Regions from separate parts of the Glutamicibacter sp. 2E12 genome, predicted to be linked through region 1. Evidence: riboswitches for the same ligand, from Rfam matches in the RefSeq annotation. Region 1 holds a riboswitch; each other region holds the start of a gene.
The links. A riboswitch is a leader RNA that binds a small molecule or an ion and turns the genes downstream of it on or off. The one in region 1 is predicted to bind thiamine pyrophosphate.
Positions count from the first base shown of each region.

Region 2: another riboswitch for thiamine pyrophosphate. It lies ahead of thiC (phosphomethylpyrimidine synthase ThiC); the one in region 1 lies ahead of thiM (hydroxyethylthiazole kinase).
Region 3: another riboswitch for thiamine pyrophosphate. It lies ahead of ACP3TE_RS12150 (ECF transporter S component); the one in region 1 lies ahead of thiM (hydroxyethylthiazole kinase).
Region 4: another riboswitch for thiamine pyrophosphate. It lies ahead of thiO (glycine oxidase ThiO); the one in region 1 lies ahead of thiM (hydroxyethylthiazole kinase).

Region 1 is NZ_CP188297.1:1,478,425-1,484,297, reverse strand. Features, by position in the region: gene thiD (bifunctional hydroxymethylpyrimidine kinase/phosphomethylpyrimidine kinase) at 1-929, opposite strand, end outside; gene thiE (thiamine phosphate synthase) at 926-1,567, opposite strand; gene thiM (hydroxyethylthiazole kinase) at 1,560-2,354, opposite strand; TPP riboswitch at 2,344-2,438, opposite strand; gene ACP3TE_RS06920 (GntR family transcriptional regulator) at 2,473-2,841, opposite strand; gene ACP3TE_RS06915 (hypothetical protein) at 2,838-4,397, opposite strand; gene ACP3TE_RS06910 (aldehyde dehydrogenase family protein) at 4,457-5,873, shown strand, end outside.
Region 2 is NZ_CP188297.1:2,749,992-2,755,864, reverse strand. Features, by position in the region: gene ACP3TE_RS12890 (MaoC family dehydratase) at 1-277, opposite strand, end outside; gene ACP3TE_RS12885 (MaoC family dehydratase N-terminal domain-containing protein) at 280-726, opposite strand; gene ACP3TE_RS12880 (hypothetical protein) at 828-1,103, opposite strand; gene ACP3TE_RS12875 (DUF2797 domain-containing protein) at 1,191-2,132, opposite strand; gene ACP3TE_RS12870 (GTP pyrophosphokinase) at 2,374-3,150, shown strand; tRNA gene ACP3TE_RS12865 (tRNA-Met) at 3,233-3,309, opposite strand; tRNA gene ACP3TE_RS12860 (tRNA-Thr) at 3,357-3,428, opposite strand; tRNA gene ACP3TE_RS12855 (tRNA-Thr) at 3,962-4,033, shown strand; TPP riboswitch at 4,307-4,414, shown strand; gene thiC (phosphomethylpyrimidine synthase ThiC) at 4,411-5,873, shown strand, end outside.
Region 3 is NZ_CP188297.1:2,598,911-2,604,783, forward strand. Features, by position in the region: gene ACP3TE_RS12125 (Na+/H+ antiporter subunit D) at 1-520, shown strand, start outside; gene ACP3TE_RS12130 (Na+/H+ antiporter subunit E) at 529-1,158, shown strand; gene ACP3TE_RS12135 (monovalent cation/H+ antiporter complex subunit F) at 1,160-1,426, shown strand; gene mnhG (monovalent cation/H(+) antiporter subunit G) at 1,426-1,830, shown strand; gene ACP3TE_RS12145 (DUF4235 domain-containing protein) at 1,887-2,129, opposite strand; TPP riboswitch at 2,214-2,335, shown strand; gene ACP3TE_RS12150 (ECF transporter S component) at 2,401-3,009, shown strand; gene ACP3TE_RS12155 (ATP-binding cassette domain-containing protein) at 3,006-5,333, shown strand; gene ACP3TE_RS12160 (aminodeoxychorismate lyase) at 5,330-5,873, opposite strand, start outside.
Region 4 is NZ_CP188297.1:2,930,885-2,936,757, forward strand. Features, by position in the region: gene ACP3TE_RS13790 (GNAT family N-acetyltransferase) at 1-10, shown strand, start outside; gene ACP3TE_RS13795 (OsmC family protein) at 42-473, shown strand; gene ACP3TE_RS13800 (mechanosensitive ion channel) at 768-1,988, shown strand; gene ACP3TE_RS13805 (GNAT family N-acetyltransferase) at 2,072-3,100, opposite strand; TPP riboswitch at 3,111-3,215, shown strand; gene thiO (glycine oxidase ThiO) at 3,213-4,310, shown strand; gene thiS (sulfur carrier protein ThiS) at 4,337-4,582, shown strand; gene ACP3TE_RS13820 (thiazole synthase) at 4,585-5,406, shown strand; gene ACP3TE_RS13825 (ThiF family adenylyltransferase) at 5,403-5,873, shown strand, end outside.

The DNA of each region.
Region 1 (5,873 bases):
AGATACAGCGCATCCTGGGCGATGTAGTAGTGGAAGTCATCCCGGTCCAAGGTGCCCTCGGATAGCCGGGTGATGAAATCCAGCTGGTCGATTTCCTCGCGGATCGGCTGGATCTTCTGCCACCAGTCGCCCATTGGATCTGCCGTGCCGAAGAAGTCGATGAAGTGGTTGACCGGGCCGTGGCCGCTGCCCACCTGCAATTGGTCGGCCGCTGCGATGGCCTTGGAGAGATAGGATTTGGACTGCTCCAACGCGGCGATCCAGTCTCCAGTGGCAGCGAAGCGGGTAGCCAGAGTGCTGGAAAGGGTGCAGCCGGTGCCGTGGGTATTGCTGGTGGCATGGCGCGGGCCGTTGAGCTCAAGCTGAACGCCGTTGGCTGAGACCAGCGCATCGGGGCACTGTGCCCCGGCCAGATGCCCGCCCTTGGCCAGCACCAGGGCATCGTGCTTGGCCGCCAGGCGCTGGGCCTGAAGCAGGGCTTCACCCCAGGAAGGGGCCACAGGCTCGCGCAGCAAGCTGGCCAGCTCCAGCAGGTTCGGGGTAATCACCGTGGCGCGCTCCAGCAGCGAATCAAGGGCCGATTCGTCGTCGAGCAGGCGATCCCCGCTGGTCGCCACCATGACCGGGTCCAGCACGACGGGGGCGTCAACAGTTTCCAGCCAGCTGGTGACTGCGCGGATCACCTCGGCGTTGGCCAGCATCCCGATCTTGATCGCATCGATGCGGATATCTGTACTCACGGCTTCGAGCTGCGCGAGGACGAAATCGCCGCTGATCGCCTGAACTCCGGACACCCCATGGGTGTTTTGCGCAGTCAAAGCGGTGATCACGCACATCCCGTAGCCGCCGTTGGCGGCAATGGCCTTCAGATCCGCTTGGATTCCGGCGCCGCCGGAAGGATCGGAGCCTGCGATGGATAGGATGTTCATTTCGAGGCCTCCCAGGCTGCGACCAGCTGCGCGCTGGCAAGTTGCGGATCTTCGGCGTTGCAGATGGCGCGGACCACGGCCAGGCCTGCGCCGCCGCCGGTGCGGATCGCGGCGGCATCGTCTTGGGTAATTGCGCCGATCGCTACGCAGGGCAGCTTGGCCAAGGCAGCGGCTCGCGCAAAGCCGTCCAGCCCCAGGGGAGCAGGATGGTCTTTTTTCGTCGGAGTGGCGCGGATGGCTCCTACACCGAGGTAGTCGATCACCGAGGCGTCCTTGTTCGCCTGGGCCAATTGCTCATCGCTGGAAGCACTCAAGCCGATGATGCCCTCGCCGATGATCTGGCGAGCCAACTGTACCGGCACATCTTTTTGCCCGATATGGATGCCGTTAACTGCTGCGCCAGCAGCCCGTGACGCGAGGTAGACGTCAATGCGGTCATTGATCAGCAACTGGGCTTTGCCCTCGGTGAGCTTGGCAGCCGCGCAGGCCAGCTCGAAGAATTCCCGGGCGCATTCATCCTTGGCGCGCAGCTGGATCCACCCGATCCCTCCGGCGACGGCGCCCTCGATAACTTCCAGGGTGCTGCGTGGGGTGCAGCTGGCAGTGTTGGCTACTAGATAAGCGCCGTAATTATGCATGGTTCAATTCCTCGTACTTCAAAGTCTTCAGTTCCCCGGGATCGGCAGCCGACAGCGCATCAAGGAAGGCAACTGCGAAGCTGCCCGGACCGGAGCTGCCAGCCAGGGCCTTTTCCGCGGCCAGGCCATAGAAACCGTGGGCTGCGATGGTGGCCTCGAACGGGTCATCGTGGACCGCAACCATCCCGGCGCAGACCGCGCCCAAGGCGCAGCCGCCACCTGTCATCCGGGTCAAGCCAATTCCGTTGGTATGCACCAAGACGGTACGCGTGGCGTCGATGATGGCGTCAGCCTGGCCGGAAATGGCCACTACGCAGTCGTGTTCCGTGGCCAGTTCGCGTCCCGCCGCCAAGGCGGCAGAAACCTCATCCAAGGCATCGACACCGCGCGAAGCAGATTGCCGGCCGGCCAGGGCCAGGATTTCCGAGGCGTTGCCGCGAATCAGGGTCGGGCGTTGCCGGACAATGCGCCGGGCAAACTCCGTGCGCACCGGAAGCGCTCCCACTGCCACTGGATCCAGGACCCAGGGGGTGCCTGCAGCGCTCGCCGACTGCACAGCTTCTTCCATGGCGGTCAGCTGTTCAGTGCTTGGAGTTCCCAAATTCACCAATACGGCTGAAGCTGCCTGCGCGAATGGGCCGGCCTCTCCGGGCAGATCCGTCATGGCCGGGGAAGCCCCGGATGCCAGCAAGACATTGGCGGTGAAATTGGATACGACGGTATTGGTCAGGCAAAAAACCAAAGGTGATTGTTGCCGGTATTTTTGGGCAACTGCATGCAAAGCCATGCGACATCCCTCCGCTAGCGTGAACTAGATCAGGTTCTACGGGTCTTATCTCAGTCGGTTGATCCGACACCCCGTGTCACTGCCATAGAGCGTACGCACAACCGGTTCCGAGGACAAGTTACTTACGCTCGCGCCGCGCCACCAAGGCCTTGAGCGTGGCCGCATCCACCTTCTGCGCGGCCGCCAGCGCCCAGAGGTGATCCACGGCGGCCAGGAGATCTTCACTGGTATCCACCGGCTGCGGCCGCTCGTTGACTACTGTGCCGGCACGGCGCCGGGAGGTGATCAGCTCTTCGGCTTCCAGCTCCTTGTAGGCGCGCGCCACTGTACCGGCAGCGACGCCGAGGTCCGTGGCCAGCGCACGCACAGTAGGCAGCTTGCTCCCCGAGGGCAGATCTCCCAAGGAGATCAGTGAAGCAATCTGCGAGCGGATCTGCTCATAGGGCGGGGTAGCTGCTTGGAGGTCAACACTGATCTGCGTGCTCATGAAGTAGCTGCCGGCTGATGTTCCCGCACGAAGGCGCTACCGGGGCGCTCTAGGAAAATGACTGCTGGGACAACGAAGATGAGCAATGCAAAGAGTCCCAGCCCGGCCGGGAATCCGTAGCCAATGAGCAGCATGGCTACCACTGCACTGGTGTTAACACGCATTGAACGCAGTTCCAGGACCTTGCGGTACCAGATTTCTTCGGCCGACGAGACAGCCCAGGGAATAATTGCCCGGCGGGAGAACCAGACGAATCCAAGATGGGTTGCCAGCAACAGCAGGATCAAGCCTGCAACCATTGTCTTGCCTGGAGGCACGAAGCCCCACAAATAGTCCAGCGGCGGATCGAGCAGAAAATAGGTGCTGGTGGCAAACAGCAAGCCAGCGGCGATGTAGGACCACAAGGGCAGGGGCGCGTGGTACTTGGGTGCTGCAGACGCCTGCCGGGCCACCGTGCTGACGTAGCTGAGATAAAGCGCATTGAGAACGGCATAGCTCAAAGCCGCACCGGCAAAGATCATTAAGATCCACGTAGTTCGCTCATTGGTAGGCATCTGGAGCTCGTCATCCAGTGGCAAGAATGACCAGCCGATTGCAACGCTGAGCAAGGTGAGTGCTGCAGTTACGTATTGCAAGGTGAATAGTTGATCACGCAAACGCGAGAAGGCGGTCCGTTCCCTGGTGGTGGATTGAGCTGAGAATGTAGAGCGCGGTCCCCAGAAGAGCAACGTGAGGGCGACCGCAAGGGCGCCATAGCTAACGAACTCGTACTGTCCATCCGGCGAATTAGCCTGCGAGTAATTGACCACCGACACGGTGAAGGCCAGCAAGACGATGCCGATATTGCGCATCAAGCGGTTGAGCCAGACCGTGCGCAACGCTTGGTTGTCTTCGGCCGAGATGCCGGCCAAGGCAGGTCTTTTCAGGATAACTACGGTAATCACAGCCGCGGCCACGATGATCCCTGCCAGGGCCACGATGAATACCGGGAGCATCTGTGTGCCCGGCAACCGCCCATCATACGGACCCTCCGACGCGTATGAATAGATGCCGTCAAAATCAAAGGTCGTGAATTCCGAGGCCGGAACGCCAACGAGCCCTTCGACTTTGGACGCCGGCCACAGGGAGCCGACCGCGATCAGCAGCAAAAGCCCAACGAAAGCCCCTAGGGCCTTGGGAAATGGAGTTGTCAGGCTGCGGGCCTCTAATGAAGCGGTGCGCACTGGCTGGAGTTCCTTGGGCCAAGTGAACAAGCCGATGAGGTAAACCAGAAGAACCCAGATCCCCGGAGTGAGTGCTTCAGCGAGAGCCGAACCTGAATTGGGCTCGGTCATTGAAACGCGCCAGGTCTCGGACAAATCCCATGAGGTTGAAGCAAAGAATGCGATCAATGCGCACCAGAACGAGTGGGATCGGGCCCGGTCGATAGCTGGTGTTCCACGCCTGTGCGCCACCGAACGCAACCAAACGCAGATGATTGCGGCAACGAAAGCGATGGATATGGCGCTCGCCGAGAACTGGTTCATGGAAATCAATGTATCAACTATTTGATACATATTGAATCCTCCGGCGAATTAAACGATGAAAAATAGTCCCAGTGACGTACGCTCAAATCATGGGTCTGTTTACTTCCACTCCGTTGCCCGAACCGGTCGGTGATTCCGCACCTCCGGTGGACGAGCATCCATCGCGCATAGCAACAGTTCTGAGCCATTTGCGGCGTTCTGCGGACACGCGGATCACGCATCCGCGACGCTTCCGCCTGCAGCAGCTCAAGGCCCTGGAGAAGATGCTCGAAGAGCATCTGGAAGACTTCGTCCAGGCCCTGGCCGAGGACTTGGGCAAGAGTGCCACCGAAGCCAAATTCTCCGAAATCGACGTGGTGCGGGCAGAAATAGATTTCGCCCAGCGCCACCTCGTTGAATGGATGGATTCCACCAGCGTCAAGGTACCGCTGGCTTTGCAACCAGCCATTGCCAAGGTTGAGCCGCGCCCGCTGGGGGTCGTGCTGATTATCGGCGCCTGGAACTACCCGGTTCAGCTGGTGCTCGCACCGCTGGTCGCGGCCATTGCTGCCGGCAACGCGGCGGTGATCAAGCCATCGGAACTGGCTCCTGCGACCTCAGGCGCCTTGGCCAAGTTCCTCCCGGTCTACCTCGACGAACGTGTCTACGCGGTAGTTGAAGGCGGGGTGGATACATCCACGGAGTTGCTCGGCGCCCGCTGGGATCATATTTTCTACACCGGCGGTGAACGCGTGGCCAAGATCGTGGCTGCAGCGGCTGCGAAGCATCTGACACCAACCACCTTGGAACTGGGCGGAAAGTCGCCGGCCGTGGTGGAAAACGATTCGTTGGCTTCCGCAAAGCGCTTGGCCTACGCCAAATTCATGAATGCCGGCCAGACCTGCGTGGCCCCGGATTACGTATTGAGCGTGGGCGACTCGTCTGAGCTCATCAAGCGCCTGGGCCAGGCCATCACCAGCTTCTACGGCAAGGAGCCGCTGACCCATCCGGACTTTGGCCGCATCGTCAGCCGCAAGCACTTTGACCGGCTGTTGTCGATGTTCGAGCAGGGCGAGGTGGTTTTCGGCGGCGAATACGACGAGGATACCTTGCGCATCGCTCCGAGCATCATGCGCAATGTGGACCTCGAGGGAAGTTTGATGACCGAAGAGATTTTCGGTCCTATCCTGCCGGTGATCGAGGTGGAAACCTTCGAGGAAGCCCTCGAATTCATTGCCCGGCGGCCATCACCGCTGGCCGCTTACCTGATGAGCGAAAGTCCGCGCCTGCAGTCGATTTTCTCTGATCGGGTGCGGGCCGGCTCCATAGTGCACAATGCTCCGTTGGCCCAGATGATCGTTCCAACCCTGCCTTTTGGTGGCGTCGGACCGAGTGGAATGGGGGCTTACCACGGCAAACATGGATTCGAACGGCTTTCGCAGATGCGCTCGGAACTCAACAAAACGACCGTAGTTGACACCTTGAGCGCAATATATCCTCCGTATTCATGGGCTAAGCGAAAGATTA
Region 2 (5,873 bases), 1.3 Mb from region 1:
CTTCGACGACTACCGGCTTGGTGAAGCGGGTCTGGTAGTCGATGATGGCTCCCGGGTTGCCGACCCACTGGGAGACCAGGTCGATGACCGATCCCATGGTGAACATGCCGTGGGCGATCACCGATGGCAGTTCCACTTCCTTGGCGAAGCGCTCATTCCAGTGAATCGGGTTGAAGTCGCCCGAGGCACCCGCATAGCGGACGAGGTCCGCGCGGTTGACCTGCACCGTGTGCGAGCCAATGACCTGGCCCTTTTCGAGGCTTTCGAATTCAATCATGCTTAGTCCTCAGCTCGTACCAGTAGCGATGAAACGGTGGTTGCGATCTTCTCGCCAGCCACGGTGGTTATTTCCGCGCGGGTGGTGATCATGGCACCGGCACCCATTTCACGGACCTGGTCCACGTAGAGCTCGGCAAGCAGTTCATCGCCGGCAACGATCGGACGGTGATGGGTGAAGCGCTGGTCGGCGTGCACCACGCGGGAGAAGTCGATGCCGCTGGCAGGGTCGGCAATCAGCTGCGCGTCAGCGCGCTGGGCGATGATGATCGCGAAGGTCGGAGGGGCAACGACATCGCTATAGCCCAGCTCGCGAGCGGCCTGCACATCGTAGTGCGCCTGGTTGGCGGCCTTGGTGGCCTTGGCGAATTCGCGGATCTTTTCGCGGCCTACCTGGTAGGACTCGCCGGCAGGGTAGATGCGCCCTACCAGGTCGGGGTTGATGCCCATGGATTCTCCTGAACGTTGTTGGAAGTGGCCAGGCGAGGCTGCCGCCGGATACGGGACCCGGGCGCAGCCAAGCGGTCACACGGTGGAATTCTTGCGGAGCCCTAGTCCTGCCCGTCCGCCGGGCGCTTCTTGGCTCGAGGGGCCGCCAGGCCATTGGCAATTCGCCACTGGCGCGCATCCCTGGCGCGGACAACCAGGCCGGCGATGTGGCAGAGCATGCCGATGACCATGATGCCGATTGCTGTGTAGACCGTTGGCAGCGATGGAATGTTGGCGCCGATGATGGCCAAGATGATGCCTGCGCCCATGATGCCCATGGCAGCGAAGACGAGCTTCTTATAGCGTGATGAGGCCGATTCCCAAGGAGTGTTGGTCATGGTTCAAGTCTAGTTCAGCTCCGGCTGTGTCCGCTCATTGAGGCCGGGGCATTTCCCCGTGACTCCCCCGACAACGCTGGGCCTGCATCAGAACAGGGCGGATTGCTCTTCCCTGAAATCTCCGAAGTTCTCCACGATGGCGACCTCGCGGGTCTTCAACTCGGCGGCATCCAGCAGGCGCACGGTGGTGCCTTCGCCGCTGTCTGCGAGGATGCTTTGCCCCAGCACGCCGCGGATGCGCAGATTCACGGTGTTCCCGCCCAGTGCCGTATTCCAGGCATGCAGCGCATGGGTATCCCAGGCGTCAACGACCGGGCGGGCGAAGGCCGGTTGTTCCCACAGCTCGTCGCGCAGCTGCACGCCGTAGGTTTCCAAGCCCCGCTGGGCGCCAAGGAAAGCCCGGGCCCGGCTTGCCGCTTCGGAGTTGATCAGGTCCAGCTGGGCGTAGTCCAGTTCCCAGCTGGCCAGCCCCTTGATCTTGGACTTCTGCCGGACTTGCTGGCTCAGGCCCACGTGTTCAGTGACCAGGTCTTCGAGCACTCGAATAGCGGCGCCATCAGCGGCGCGGGCAACATAGCGGGCAATGACCGCTCCCTGCTGCGCCAAGCGAGTCCATTTGCTCTGGGTCGAGGTGGTACCGACCTTGGTCGCCCCATGGGCGAAGCTTGCGACATACAAGAAGTGCGGCTGCTCCAGGTACTTGCGCATGCCCTCCGGGGCTTCGCCGGTCTTGTGGAAATGATGCATGAACTTTGAATGATCCAGCCGGCGGCAGCGTTCGCACTGGGTTCCGGTACGCAGCGCTTTGTTCTTCTGGCAAGGCAAGGTGTTGCGAGAGCCATCGCTGTTCATCGTGATGTAGCCCAGGCAGAATTTCAGTTCGCCGATGCGCAAGCTTAGGGAACGGTTGGCTTCCAGGTATTCGGTGCTCCATTTTTCCGCTTGCCTAAGCCGGAGCATGGGGGCGCGTTCATGCTCTGAGAAGCTGATGCCGTGGCAGAGCTGCCGGTGGTCGCTGGCGAATTCCATCGATGCCTTCCTCGAAGTTACCTCTTCAACGATAGTTCACCGGACATGGCTAGCTCCTGCAAGGCAGGTTGGCCGGCGCCTGCAGCCCGAAAGTTTGCTGGACGAATTCCCGATTCGTTCTGGCCTAATTCCTAGGAGAAGCCCTTAGGCTGGAACTGCACCGGAACCGTACCGCGGGCCGGGCCATAATCTGCTGAGGTGATCCAGGATTTCTGTCCCATTTGATGACAAGACTCGTGCAGTGGCCATCGCAGCTGCCGAGACCGCCCCTTCGCCGGCCGAGCTGCAGCGATTGACGCAGGCTTTCCGCCATGATTTCCAGCGTTTCATGATGGAGTACCAGTTTGCGGTGGACGAGGTGCTGACCAAGGTCTCGATCTTGCGTGAAGAGTTCTTGTATTTGCACAATTACAATCCAATTGAGCACGTCACTTCTCGGGTGAAAACTCCGGAGAGCATCATGCGCAAGGTCTCCCGCCGGAACATCTCCCCGTCCCTGCCTGCCATTCGCGAGAACATCAGCGACATTGCCGGCGTGCGCATTACCTGCAGTTTCGTCAAGGACATCTACAAGGTTCTGAACACGCTAACCTCGCAGAATGACCTGAAGGTCCTCCAAATCAAGGACTACATCAAGAACCCGAAGCCCAACGGCTATAAAAGTGTCCATGCGATCGTGCAGATCCCGGTCTACTTATCCGATGGCCCGGTCGATGTCGTGGTGGAGCTGCAGATCCGTACCATTGCCCAGGATTTCTGGGCAAGCCTGGAACATAAGATCTTCTACAAGTACGAGGGCGAAGTTCCAGAACATCTAGTGCAAGAGCTTGCCGACGCGGCGGCCATGGCGACGAAACTCGACATGCAGATGCAGCGCTTGCATACCGAAGTCCACGGCCATGATGCCAATCAGGCACCGAGCCAAGAGGCGGATTTCGATACGACAGCGATCCAGGGGCTGCTGTCGCTGGCTCAGCAAGCCAAGGACGGGAACCAGGAGAAGGACTTGGATCACTAGCCGTTCATGCCCTCGAAGGACAATGCTGCTTCGGGGCCGGAAACCAAAAAAGATCCTCGGCCGAGGCCGAGGATCTTTGATTTGGTAGCGGCGCCGGGACTCGATCCCGGGACCTCACGATTATGAGTCGTGCGCTCTAACCAGCTGAGCTACGCCGCCACAAGTGAGAAGCAATCCAGTAGAAGCCAAGAATGCTTCTCACTCAGAGCCCCCTGCCGGAATCGATCCGGCGACCTCGTTCTTACCAAGAACGCGCTCTACCACTGAGCTAAGGGGGCAACGAGTAAATACTCTACACGGATTTCCCGGCAAAGAAAAATCGGCGGATCACCCCGGAAAAGACCCGGAGAATTCTGTAAAACCACTAGTCAATGACTATTTATCCTCTTACTCGCTACCCCGGGGACGAAGGGTGGGACAAAAAGTGCCCTGGTGACGATGCTCACGAGAGTGCTCCTCGCGGTCAATCGCGGATTTGCCATGACGCGCAGGATAGAATCCCGCGGATCATCCCCGGTGGCCAAGCATCGAATTACCCCGCTTGGAACTTCGGAACGCTGACACCTTTTCCCACTCCAGAACCCCTGACCGAGCGGCACTTGGGCAACACCCGATCCACCTAGGCGCCCAGGCACGGCTCCGGTGCCCGGCAGCTGGATCCCGGGCCGTGAACCGGGGTGCTGGAAACCGCCAGGAAGGCAACAGCTCCTTGCCGCCCATTCCGGTCTTGAGTAGGAATATTGTGACCTCAGCAACAAATTCCCGACGGATTTTGCAAACCTCAAAAACCTGTGTAAAGTATTTACCTGTTGCCCCCTTAGCTCAGTGGTAGAGCGCGTTCTTGGTAAGAACGAGGTCGCCGGATCGATTCCGGCAGGGGGCTCGAAATAAGAGAGGCAATCTGGTTCCAGATTGCCTCTCTTTTCGTTTATCCCGCAGATGCCGTGTAGCCACTGCGAGCATGGCCCAAGGCGCACCCCAAGCTGCAGCACCGGCTATCGGCCGCGTCTTGCGCCCCGGATTCCAGGTGCCCCCGGCAAGAGTCTCCGGCCAATGAAAAGCATCCTGGCCCGCCACAGCCGGCCCTTCCCACTTCCTTGATGTCAGGCCCTGACCACTGGGTTTGCGTTTTCTCCTCGCAAGCGTGCTAAGTTGTTCGCGACCACACGGGTGCCCTGGCAAGGGCTGAGATCGGGCTATCGCCGTCCGCGACCGTTGAACCTGTCCGGGTAATGCCGGCGAAGGAAGTGAGTTTCCCCAGTGGAACAAATTGAACAGCACCCTGCCCACACCCTTGCCTACCGTGAATCTGCGGGAATTTCTGTTCCCGTCACGCAGATCCAATTGGCAGACTCCCCCAATGGACAGCCCAACGAGCCGCTGGCGGTATATCGCACCAGCGGACCGGGAAGCGAGCCCACCCAAGGCCTGCAACCCTTCCGCGAGCGGTGGATCCTGGAACGCGGGGACGTGGAAACCTATGCAGGCCGCGAACGCAACCTGCACGACGACGGACGCTCAGCGGTCCGCCGCGGCACGGCCAGCGCGGAATGGGCCGGACGCTCAGCCCCGCCACTGCGGGCCGTTGGCGGAGCCCGCGTGACGCAGATGCACTATGCGCGTGCCGGGATCATCACCCCGGAAATGTGCTATGTGGCCCTGCGCGAGGAATGCGATGTCGAGCTGGTGCGCAGCGAGCTCGCGGCCGGGCGAGCCATCATCCCGGCGAACATCAACCACCCGGAATCCGAGCCGATGATCATCGGCAAGGCGTTCCTGGTCAAGATCAATGCGAATATCGGCAACTCGGCGGTGACCAGCTCCATCGCAGAAGAAGTCTCCAAGCTCCAGTGGGCGGCCAAATGGGGCGCGGACACGGTAATGGACCTGTCCACCGGAGATGACATCCACACCACCCGCGAGTGGATCATCCGCAACTCCCCGGTCCCCATCGGCACCGTGCCGATCTACCAGGCGTTGGAGAAGGTCAACGGCGAAGCCAACGAACTGACCTGGGAGATCTTCCGCGACACCGTCATTGAGCAGTGCGAGCAGGGCGTGGACTACATGACCATCCACGCCGGGGTGCTGCTGCGCTACATCCCGCTGACTGCCAACCGGGTCACCGGCATGGTCTCGCGTGGCGGGTCCATCATGGCCGGCTGGTGCTTGGCGCACCACCAGGAGAATTTCCTCTACACCCACTTCGATCAGTTGTGCGAGATCTTCGCGCAGTACGACGTGGCCTTCTCGCTGGGCGACGGGCTGCGCCCGGGCTCCATCGCAGATGCGAACGACGCCGCCCAGTTCGCCGAGCTGGACACCCTGGCCGAGCTGACCAAGCGCGCCTGGAAGTACGATGTGCAGGTGATGGTCGAAGGCCCGGGGCATATCCCGTTCCATCTGGTGCGCGAAAATGTGGAACGCCAGCAGCAGCTGTGCGACGGGGCGCCGTTCTATACCCTGGGCCCGCTGGTCACCGACATCGCCCCGGGCTACGACCACATCACCAGCGCCATTGGCGCCACGGAGATCGCACGGTACGGGACCGCGATGCTCTGCTACGTCACTCCCAAGGAGCATCTGGGACTGCCCAACCGGGATGATGTGAAGACCGGGGTGATCACCTACAAGATCGCTGCGCACGCCGCCGATCTGGCCAAGGGCCACCCGGGCGCCACAGCGCGGGATGATGCGCTGAGCAAGGCGCGCTTCGAATTCCG
Region 3 (5,873 bases), 1.1 Mb from region 1:
GCTCGGCTCGCTGGCCAAGCTCTCCCCGGCATTGGCCCTGCTCTTCTTCATCCCGGCCATCAATCTGGGCGGCATCCCGCCGTTCTCCGGATTCCTGGGCAAATTCGGGCTATTGCATGCGGCCGCGCAGGATGCCGATCCGCTGACCTGGGTCGTGATCGGCGCCGGATTGCTGACCAGCCTGCTGACCTTGATGGCGATCATCCGCGTGTGGGCCCGTGTGTTCTGGCGCCGTGCCGCTGATGCCGAGGTGCCCAACCAGGACCTGGTGGCCGAAGCGACGCAGGTCGCCGACGAGACGTTGGCCGGCGGCGCGCAGAACCCCCGCTTGGGGTTGAAACTGGCCAAGCAGCTGGAAGCCGACTCCTTGCCGTGGGGCATGCGCTACGCCACCGGTTCGCTGGTGCTTGCGGGCATCGCCCTGACCGTCTTTGCCGGGCCGATCTTCGAATTCTGCCAGCGGGTGGCTGCGGAACTGATCGCCCGCGAACCGTATATCAGCTCGATCTTGCCATTCTGATTGGAGGGATGATGCCGAACAAGAACTTTGAACCGCGTGACCAGCGCATTGACGATGCGCTGGATACCTCCGGTGTGCGCCACCGCGCGACACTCAAGCAGGAATGGCCGCTGCTTCTGCTGCTGCTCTTTGTCTGGGGTGCTCTCTGGCAGGACTTCTCCCTGGGGAACATGGTCTTCGGCGTGATCATCGCGCTGCTGATCGTGAACCTGTTCCCGCTGCCGCCGGTGGTCCTTTCGGGCCGGATCAATGCCTGGTACTGCCTGAAGCTGTTCATCTGGTTCCTCGGACAGGTCTTCGCCGCCAGCGTCCATGTGGCCTGGCTGGCGCTGGTCCGCGGGAAGCGCACCCGCAGCGCGGTCATTGCGGTCCCGCTGCGCACCGACTCGGACCTGATCGTGATGACCGTGGGACACGTGCTCACGCTGATCCCGGGCTCCTTCGTGATCGACGTGGACCGCAGCTCGTCGACGCTGTACCTGCACTACATCGACATCGAGTCGCCTGCGGACGTGGAGAAGGCGCGTGCCGGCATCCGGGACATCGAACGCCGGCTGATCATGGCTATTGGCAGCCGAGACGAGTACGAAGCGATCAAGAGCGAATGCGGACCGAACTTTGATGCGAGGAAGGGGTAACATGCTGGATATCGTCATTTGGATCTGCGGCATCATGCTCGGGCTCGGTGCTGTCGCCTGCCTGGTCCGTGTTGCCAAGGGGCCGTCAATCCTTGACCGGGTGCTGGCCCTGGACGTGATGCTGCTGATCATCTCCGCCGCGCTGTGCCTGGAAATGGTGCTGCACAAGCACACCGACTACTTGCTGTTCGTCGTGGCCGCCTGCATGCTCGGGTTCATCGGTTCGGTGACCGTCTCGCGCTTCGTTTCGGATCAGAGGAACGCCTAATGGAAATCTTCCTCGATGTCCTCGTTGCCGTCCTGCTGATCCTTGGCTGCCTGATGTCATTGATCGCAGGTATCGGCTTGCTGACCTTCCCGGACATGCTCACCCGCATGCATGCAGCGACCAAACCGCAGGTACTCGGCTTCCTGCTGATTTTCGCTGGACTGGCCATTTACCTGCGCAGCTGGGCTGTGGTCCCGGTACTCGTGCTGGCCTGGGGAATGCAGCTATTGACCGCACCGGTTTCGGCCCACATGATTGGCCGTTCCGGCTACCGGACCAAGCACGCTGCCAAGGAAACCCTGTTCTCCGATGAGCTGAGCCACGTGGTCAACAAGGTCAACGGAACACCGCCGACCGGAACCACCCCGGTTTCCAAGACCGGATCGCCAGACGAACAAGATTGAGAAAAAGCGGGAGCCGCCCCTCTGGGCGGCTCCCGCTTTTGGCTCAACGCCGAAGCTTACTTGGTGAACTTGGCAACAACCTTGTTGGCGCTGCGGTCAGCCACGGTCTGCAGGATTGCTGCGACCAGGGCCGAAACGACTGCGAAGCCCAAGGCACGGCGGAAAGAAGCTTCCGCTGCTTCCTCAGTGCCCTTGCGTGGTGCTTTGCTGCCGGTTGCCTTCAACCAAAGGAAATCAACCAGCTTGCCGCCGAGCATGCCAGCGCCAACGGTGATACCGGTAGTGGCAAGTTTCTGCACTTTATCCATTTTTTCCTCGCGATCAAGCTCTTGACATATCGTTCCTCTGCCCAGCATACCTGCGGTATGGTGGGGGAGCAGTAATTATTCCGACAGGGGAGCGTCAGACTTTTAAAAAAGTCGCAAGACGCTGAGAGTGCGATAGATCGCAGACCCTCGAACCTGCCCCGGCTAGTACCGGCGAAGGAAGTCGAGCATCTCGGATGCGGATAGGCGCGGCAGTATGCCCTCATTCCGTCCATCTCCCCTCCTTTCCACAGGAGGACCAGCAATGAACGAAACAGTTTCGAAGCAGCGTACCGGCTGGCGTGTAGTTGATATCGTCGTCGCCTCGGTGATCGCCGTCGCTTCAGGGGTCATTTTCTGGGCGTGGAGTGCCGGCTATGGCCTGTTCTCGCTCGCCTTTGCGGCTTTCCCGCCAGCCACCGCGTTGCTCACCGGCATGTGGCTCTTCCCGGCGGTGCTCGGCGCACTGATCATCCGCAAGCCAGGCGCCGCAATCTACTGCGAGCTGCTGGCCGCTGTGGTTGAAGCGCTGCTCGGCTCGCACTACGGCTTGACCGTACTGATCTCCGGCCTGGTCCAGGGCCTGGGTGCAGAGCTGGTCTTCGCAGCATTCCGCTACCGCAAGTGGAACCTGGGCGTGGCGCTGCTGGCAGGCTTGTTCGCCGGCTTGTTCGCCGGCATTTCCGAGGCCTACATCCTGGCCTACTATGTTGAGTACACCGCCGGAATGAAGATCTTCCACGTGATCGCCACCGGCATTTCCGGCGTAGTCATCGCAGGGCTGCTGTCCTGGTTGGCCACGTGTGGACTGGCGAAGACCGGTGCATTGAGCGCCCTGCCGAGCCGGCGTGCTCACCTGGAAAGCGCAAAATGAGTTCCTTTGCCAATTCCGGCGCAGCCTCGCTGACCCAGCGCGGTGCCGCCATCACCGCAACGGGGTTCGGCTGGCAGCACTCCGAGAGGAAGAATCCTGCCATCTCGGGACTGGACCTTGTGATCCACGCCGGTGAGAAGGTGCTGCTGGTCGGTCCATCGGGCGCCGGCAAGTCAACCTTGCTGCACGCGATGGCCGGGTTGCTGGAAGCGGATGAGGACGATCAGGTCGCTGGCCGGCTGCTCATAGATGGCAGCGATGCCTTCATCCGGAGCCACCCGGTGGGCTTGATGCAGCAAGACCCGGAAACCCAGGTAGTGCAAAGCAGGGTCGCCGATGACGTGGCCTTTGGCGCCGAGAATCTCGGAATGGATCCCGAACTGATCCGCCAGCGGATCCCCGAAGTGCTGGACGCTGTGGGTCTGGGTGCGCTGTCCTTCGAGCACCGCACCCAGCAACTTTCCGGCGGACAGAAACAGCGGTTGGCCTTGGCCGGCATTCTGGCCATGGAACCCAGCGTCATGCTGCTCGATGAACCGACTGCCAATGTGGACCCGCAGAGCATTGAGCTCTTGCGCGATGCGGTGCTGAACGCCGCCCGGCTTTCCGGTGCCACGCTGGTCGTCGTGGAACACCGGATTGAAGCCTGGGCGCAGCATGTGGACCGGGTTATCGTGCTGCAGCCCGGTGGGGGAGTCGCGCACGATCTGGACCCGCAGCAGCTGTACACCGATGAAACGGTGCGCGAGGAGCTGGCTGCTGCCGGGCTGTGGATTCCAGGCTACTTCCCGCAGGTGGCTCGGGCAACGAACGGTGCCGGTGCCACGCTGCTGGAAGCGCAGCAGCTGGTATCCGCCCGCACCGCCACGGCACCGCGCACCCAAGCGGTGGACGTGAATGTGCAAGCGGGCACCGCGACGGTGATTCGCGGTGAGAATGGCGCTGGAAAGTCGACGCTGGCCTTGACCTTGGGCGGATTGCTCGTCCCGGCCGACGGCGGGTTGGCGGCCACCGCGCAACTGGCCGACGGCCTGGGCAACTCCCCGTTTGCCTGGAAGGCCGGTGCATTGATTGGGCGGATCGGTTCGGTGTTCCAGGAACCCGAACACCAATTCGTGACCCAGAGCGTTCGGGAAGAGCTGGCTTTCGCTCCCAGCCGCGCGCAGGCCAGCAGCGCCGATGCGCCGAAATACGAGCCGGCCCAGGTCCAAGCGCGCGTGGACGCGTTGCTGGAACGCTTGGGCCTGGCGCATTTGGCAGACGCGAACCCGTTCACTCTCTCCGGGGGCGAGAAGCGGCGCTTGTCCGTGGCCACTGTTCTGGCCGCATCCCCCCAGGTGCTGATCCTCGACGAACCGACCTTCGGGCAGGATGCGAATACGTGGAGGGAACTGGCCGGGCTGCTGGTTGAGGAATTGCAGCAGGGCACCGCGATCATTGCTGTGACCCACGACGATCACTTTGCCTCGGTGCTCAAAGCAAGGGACCTGGTGCTCACTGCCGGCACCCCGGAAGCTGGTACCCCGCGACAGGGGCCGGTGCTTGATGCGCCGGTAGGGCATAGCTGGTTGGCGAAGATCAATCCGCTGGCCAAGCTCGGTGCGGTGGCTGCGGCAACACTGCCGTTGATCACCACCTTGGATTGGGTTTCGGCGCTGGTGGTGATCGTGGCGACCGTGGTGTTCTTCCCCCTGGCAGGGCTGAGCCCGCTGAAATTCCTCAAGCGCGCGTGGCCACTGCTGATTGCCGGAATCCTTGCGGCGTGGGGCATCGCCTTGGTGGGCCAGGATAGCGGCATGGTCTACGCCCAATTCGGCGCCTTCAGCATCACCGAGGGATCGGTGGCCGGGGGCATTGCCACCGGACTGCGCGCTTTCGCGCTGGCCATCCCGTGCATCTTGCTGCTGGCCACCACGAATCCAAGCGATTTGGGCGGGGCGCTGTCTCAGCAGCTGAAGGTACCCCACCGGTTTGTGCTCGGGGCCTTGGCCGGCATGCGCCTACTCGGGTTGATGGTGGAAGAATTCACCACGCTCACGCTGGCCCGGCGCGCTCGCGGTGTCGGGAACTTCGGCACCGTGGGCCAACGCATCAAGGCAACCCTCGGCCAGGTGCTGGCCTTGCTGGTGCAAGCGATTCGCCGCGCCGGACGGTTGGCCACCACGATGGAGGCCAAGGGGTTTGGCACGGCCAAGCGTACATGGATTCGCACGGCCACCTTCACCTGGCGTGATGGCATGGTGCTGGCCACGGGGATCCTGTTTGGCACGGCCGCAATGGCTGCGGCCGTGCTGGCAGGGACCTACAACTTGGTGTGGTCCTAGCGGATTGCTTCGCTCAGGGCGCTGAGCTCTTCATGGAGCTCAGCGTCCAGGCGCAACGGCTTGGCATCGATGGTGCGCACCGGGGTCAGCAGGCGGATGGAGGAAACCAGCCACACGCCATCGGCCTGGTACAGGTCTTCCGGGCGCAACGGGCCGTAGCCCAGCTCCCAGCCATCCTGGGCCGCGGCGTCGAAAATGGCGCTTTGCGTGGTGCCTGGCAGGATGCCGGTTTCAAGCATCGGGGTCAGCAGCCGCTTGGTCTCGCCATCGCGCTGGGCTACCAGCACGGTCGAGGTCGGAGCTTCCAGGATGATCCCGTCGGCGGAGGTGAAAATGACATCATGGGCGCCGTGCTTGTGCGCGTAGCGCAGGGCGGCCATGTTGATCGAATAGGAAAGGGTCTTGGCGCCCATCATGAGCCATGGCGCACGTTCGGCCAGCTTCGAGTCGTAGCCGCGATCCAGCATCAGGACATCCACACCGGTTTCACGCTGTTCCCTGCCCAAGGCCGGGGCAGGGGTCACGGTGACCCAGCAAATG
Region 4 (5,873 bases), 1.5 Mb from region 1:
CCACGTGTAGTCTTCAGCCTGGATCGTGGCACGATAGTTTCATGAGTGAAAATAGCCGTGAGATCCGTGAAGTCAGCATCGAACGCGTCGAGGCACGCAAGTACAAGGCCACCAGCCTCGAATCGGGAGCCAGCCTAGAATTCGGCCAGGGCGAAGGGTTGCTAACCCCGGTGGAGTTGCTGCTTGCTGCCATCGCAGGGTGTTCCGCAATTGATGTTGATGTGGCGACCACCAGGAGAAGCGAGCCTGAGAAATTCGAAGTCAAAGCGGGCGGCTACAAGGTCTCTGAGAACTCGGCGAGCCGGATGGAGGACATTCATCTTGGTTTCGATTTGAAGTTCCCCGACACCGAGGAAGGCCGCAAGGCAGCCAGCATGGTGGAGCGCATCGTCAAGCTTTCGCATGACAAATACTGCACCGTCTCCCGCACCGTTGAACTGGGTGCTTCCGTGCGGAGCGAAGTCATCAACTAGGTAGCGGGACTTCCGGTAATTGCCGGATTGATAAAGATCAATGGCTGAATCCGCAATAGCTTCCATGGCAATTCACGGGTTTGGACGCAGCCGCGAACTTTCTAATATTGCGTGGATCGGTTGTCGGTAGGGCCTTATTGTTCGGAATTCGTTGAATCCATCGGGATATAGTCAGCTTTTCGCAATTCGAGCTGTGAAAGTCCAATGATTCAAGCTGGGAGCATGGGTCTTTGCCCTAGTCAGCGGAGAACCTTCATCGTAGGGTCGGATTGTCCCTACGTTGAAGGAGCAGCAATGCAGTCTGAGAACGTTTTAGGCAATATCGACTGGGCGTCGATGCTACAAAAGGTTGGCATCGCGCTAATCATCCTCATCATTACGTGGCTAGTTGCACGCATAGTTCGTTGGGCTGCCGCCAAACTGGTGAACAGGGTGAAGTTCCTGCAAAGGCAGGGCAATGACGGAGAACAAATAGGCCAATCCCTGGGCAAGGTCGCGGGGTTGATTGTCTGGCTCTTCGGCCTCGTGGCAATCCTGCAAGTCTTCGCTCTATCCGAAGTGCTATCGCCGGTGCAGGGCATGCTCGGCGGCGTCATGGCCTTCATCCCCAACCTCATCGGTGCGGGCTTCATCTTCTTCATTGGCTACGTCATCGCGAATATTGTTCGCCAGCTGCTGAGGACCGGTTTGGGAACTGTCGATTTTAGCGGACTGGTCCGCAAGGTCACCCCAGGCAACGAACCAGTAGATGAAGTTCAGTCTCGCGAATCCCAAGCGAAGATCGTTGACATCATTGCCAACATCGTCTTCGCCTTGATCCTGCTAGTCGTCGCAATATCAGCCCTGCAGGTTCTGGGCATCGCGGCAATTTCGGTACCTGCTCAGCAGATGCTGCAGCTGGTCTTCACCGCAATCCCGCAGGTCATCATGGCCTTGGTGCTCTTGGCCGTGGGTATCCTGATTGCCAAGTTCGTCGGGCAGCTACTTGAATCCTCCCTCCACGGCGTGGGTACCGACACTGTTGTTGCCCAGTGGGGCGTAGTTCCCGAGGGCAAGAGCGCTTCGGGAATCATCGCTGGCATCGTCAAGATTGCTATCGTGCTGTTCTTCGGTGTGATGGCGGCCCAGATGCTGAACTTCCCAGCGATCACCAATATCCTCAATGAGATCCTGGCCTTGGGCGGCAAGATCCTCTTCGGCGCAGCAATTATCGCCGCAGGTTTCGTCATCGCCAATGTGATTGGCCGCTTCTTGGGTGACACTACTGCTTCGAAGATCATCCGCTACACGGCAATTGCGCTGTTCGTGGCGATGGGCCTGAAGTACATGGGTATCGCCGATTCGATCATCAACATGGCCTTCGGCGCAATCGTCATTGGCGCAGCATTGGCAGCGGCTCTGGCCTTTGGCCTCGGCGGTCGTGATGCTGCGGCCCGCACGCTGAAAAAGATGGAGGCCCAACAGGCCACCAATGGCCCGGACTCGACGCCACCGGCATCGAACCCAGGCATCTAACCACGCATCACAAAACCTGAGGGACAGATAAGAAGTCGCGGAATCCAAGACCGGATTCCGCGACTTTTTTGATGCCCGCCAAGCTACTGCTGCGTGCCCCACGGCAAGGGCATGACCGCAGAGCCGCCATCGGTACGCAACCGTGCGTAGGTGTGCACATCGATGCGTTCTCCGGCAACCAGGAATTTGCCCCGTTCGACACCTTCGTGCAGGAAGGCGTTGCTTTCTGCCACATGCTTCGACCCGGGATTATTTGCCCGCAAGCCCAGCTCCAAGCGGTACAGTCCCAGCTCGTCGAACAGGTAATCCACTAAGGTTGCCACGGCGCGGGTGGCCAGCGACCGGCCCCGGTAATTCTGGTTCATCCAATACCAAATCCACGCGTTCCGATTGGCCGGGTCTACCGTACCGCACACCAGTCCCACCAGCCGATCCCGATATGCGACGGCCAACGCCTGCTGGCGTTCCCCGGCCTCCAGCAGTGCGCGCACATACGACTCAGCCTTTTGCGGGGAATCGGCGTCGCCTTGGCGCAACATGTCGGGGTTCGAGGAAAATGCCTCGTAGACCGCTTCGGCATCCGAAAGGCGCAGCCGGCGCACCGAGAATTCACCGTCGGCATGCACGGCTTCCTCCGGTCCTGCAGATGGCTGCGGATGAGCGGCGGCCGTGCCCTGGTGGAAGAGCAGCTGCCAGCGGCCCTGCTCATGGATCCACAGTGAACTGCGTTCGCTGGGGGAACCGGCGAGCAGCTTCCAGCGCAGCAGCACCAGCTGGTCTGAAAGCTGGAGAGCCACCGGGCTTTCGACTTTCAACGCCCCGGCATCCCGTGCCGGCTCCCGGGCCAGCTGGGCAATGATGGCCTCGCGATCATAGACTCGCCCGCTGGCTCCCACCTCGGCGAACCGAGGATGCAAGCGCCGCTGCAATTGCTCCTGGCTATGGCGTTGGCTGGATTCCAAGAGTTCTTGCTCCAACGAGATGATGGTGCTGGATAGCGCAGAACCTTGGGGAAGCACGATAGGGAAGTCATGGAATGCCATGTCAGCAAGTACATCACAGAAGATGACGGAACTGCGTTCAATGAAGTTCGACTTTATGAGCTGCATCATGCTTATAATCGCTGTAATCCGCGGGAGCCTGAATCGACCAGGCTGAGAGGGCACCGAGCCGACCGCTACACCTGATGCGGGTCATGCCGCCGTAGGAAGGAAGCGTGCCCTTGTGCATGTCAACATTGTTGGCGCCGGGATAATCGGCCTGGCCGTCGCGTTCGAGCTGGAATCACGCGCACACACCGTCACCCTCATCGATCCGGCACCCGGCCAAGGTGCAAGCTACGCGGCAGCAGGAATGCTGGCCCCGGCAGCTGAAACGGTCTGGGGCAATGGCCCGCTGCACCAGCTGCTTGCCGCCTCGAATGCCGCCTATCCGCAGTTCATCGAGCGCATCGAATCGGCCACCGGGCAACGCCCGGACTACTTGCAGAACTCCACGCTCGTTGTCGCCGCAGAGCCTGCGGACCGCGAAGCCCTGCACGAGCTGGCCGAACTGCAGATATCCCTCGGCCTGTCAGCGCAAAAGCTGCTGCCCAGCCAAGCCCGCAAGCTCGAACCAGCCTTGGCCGCCAATATTGCCGGCGCGGTCCTGTGCCAAGATGACCACCAGGTCGACCCTCGATCCATCGTCAAGATCCTGTTGGAGCATCTGCGTCCGCACCTGGTCGAGGAACGGGCGCAGGCACTGGTGACCGACGGGAAGCGGACCACCGCTGTGCGGACCGCATCGGGCCGAATCCTCGAAGCGGAGCAGACCATCGTGGCCACCGGTCTTGGCACCCTCGATGGCTTGAACGAACTTCCGCTGCGCCCGGTCTACGGGGACATCCTCCGGATCCAGGGACCAGCAGGCCCGCCGCTCATCACCCGCACCATCCGCGGCATCGTGCACCGGGAACAGGTGTATCTGGTGCCGAGAAGGGACGGCAGCCTCGTCCTTGGCGCCAGCGTCCGTGAAGACCGGCAACAAGCGGTGAACATTGGCGCGATGCACCTGCTGCTGGACAACGCGAGAAAGCTGGTCCCCGGCATCAGCGACTGCACGCTGAACGAAGCAACGGCCCGGGCACGTCCCGCCACGCCAGATGACCGGCCGCTGCTTGGACGCCTTGATCCAGGGCTGCTGCTCTGCACCGGGTACTCCCGGCACGGCGTGCTGCTGGCTCCGCTGGGCGCAACGCTCACTGCGGATCTCGCCCACGGCCACCAATCCCACCCCTTGCACCAGGCTGTGGATCCCCACCGCTTTGCCAACGCAACCTAGACCGCTCACCGAACGGAGCAGCAACCATGACAAGCATCGGCATCAATTTCAATTCACGGCAACTGAACCTGGACGAAGGAACCACCCTTCGCGAATTCATCAGCACGCAAATCGGCAAGGAACTGGACGCCAACTCGGTGGCCGCTGACGGCAGCAAGCTCGGAGTTGCCGCCGCCGTCAATGGCGCTGTCGTTCCACGCAGCGCCTGGAATAGCTACCTGCTGGCCGAAGGGCACAGCATTGAACTCGTTACCGCGGCCCAGGGAGGCTAGGCATGGAAACGCGCAACATCACCGAGCTGGACATCCACAGCGACCCATTCCAAATCGCCGGACGCACCTTGTCCTCGCGCTTGATCCTCGGCACCGGGGGAGCGAGTTCGCTGACCACCCTGGAAAGCGCCCTGCGGGCCTCCGGAACGGAACTGACCACCGTGGCCATCCGCCACTTTTCGGCGGCCGGCGCAGGCAACGTGTATGAACTGCTGCAGCGCAACAACGTGATTGCGCTGCCCAACACTGCTGGATGCTTCACCGCCCGCGATGCGATCCTCACCGCGCACCTGGCCCGTGAAGCTCTGGAAACCAATTGGATCAAGCTCGAAGTAATTGCCGATGAGCACACGCTGCTGCCGGACCCGCTGGAACTGCATGCGGCCACCGAGCAACTAGTGGCCGACGGGTTCCAGGTCTTCGCCTACACCAATGATGATCCGGCACTTGCCCAACGCCTGCAAGACGCCGGGGTTGCGGCAATCATGCCGGCCGGAGCGCCGATCGGCTCGGGCCTGGGGATCCTGAATCCGCACAATATTTCCACCATCGTCTCCCGCGCGCAGGTACCGGTGATCCTTGACGCCGGGGTGGGCACCGCCTCGGATGCGGCCCTGGCCATGGAGCTCGGCTGCGACGCGGTGCTGCTGGCCAGTGCGGTGACCCGGGCGCACAACGCGCCGCTCATGGCCAGGGCCATGAAGGATGCTGTGCGTGCCGGGCGCGCCGCGCGGCTCGCTGGCCGGATCCCGCGCCGCGATACCGCACTGGCCTCATCGCCGGCCGAAGGCATGATGCAAACCCTGGTCGGTGACTTCTCGTGAGCCGGGAAGCCCTGGTCGCACCCGGCGCGGAGCTGGAACCGGAAGAGCTGGCGCGCTACTCCCGGCACTTGTCCCTGCCCGGGGTGGGAGAAGAAGGGCAACGCCGCATCGCCAACGCCAAGGTGCTGGTTATCGGAGCCGGGGGCCTGGGCAGTCCCATTGCCAGCTACCTGGTCGCTGCGGGAATCGGCACCCTCGGGGTCATCGACGATGACACCGTCGAGCTGTCCAATCTGCAACGACAAACCATGCACCGGCAACAGGATGCAGGGCGCTTGAAAGTGGATTCGGTGCGGCGGATGGCCCACGAGCAGAACCGGAACGTCCAGATCATCACCGTGGATGAAAAGCTGGATGAATCCAACGCCGTGGCACTTTTCAGTGAATATGACTTGGTCATCGACGGCAGCGACAACTTTGCCACGCGGTACCTGTCCAATGATGCCGCGGAAATCACCGGCACCCCG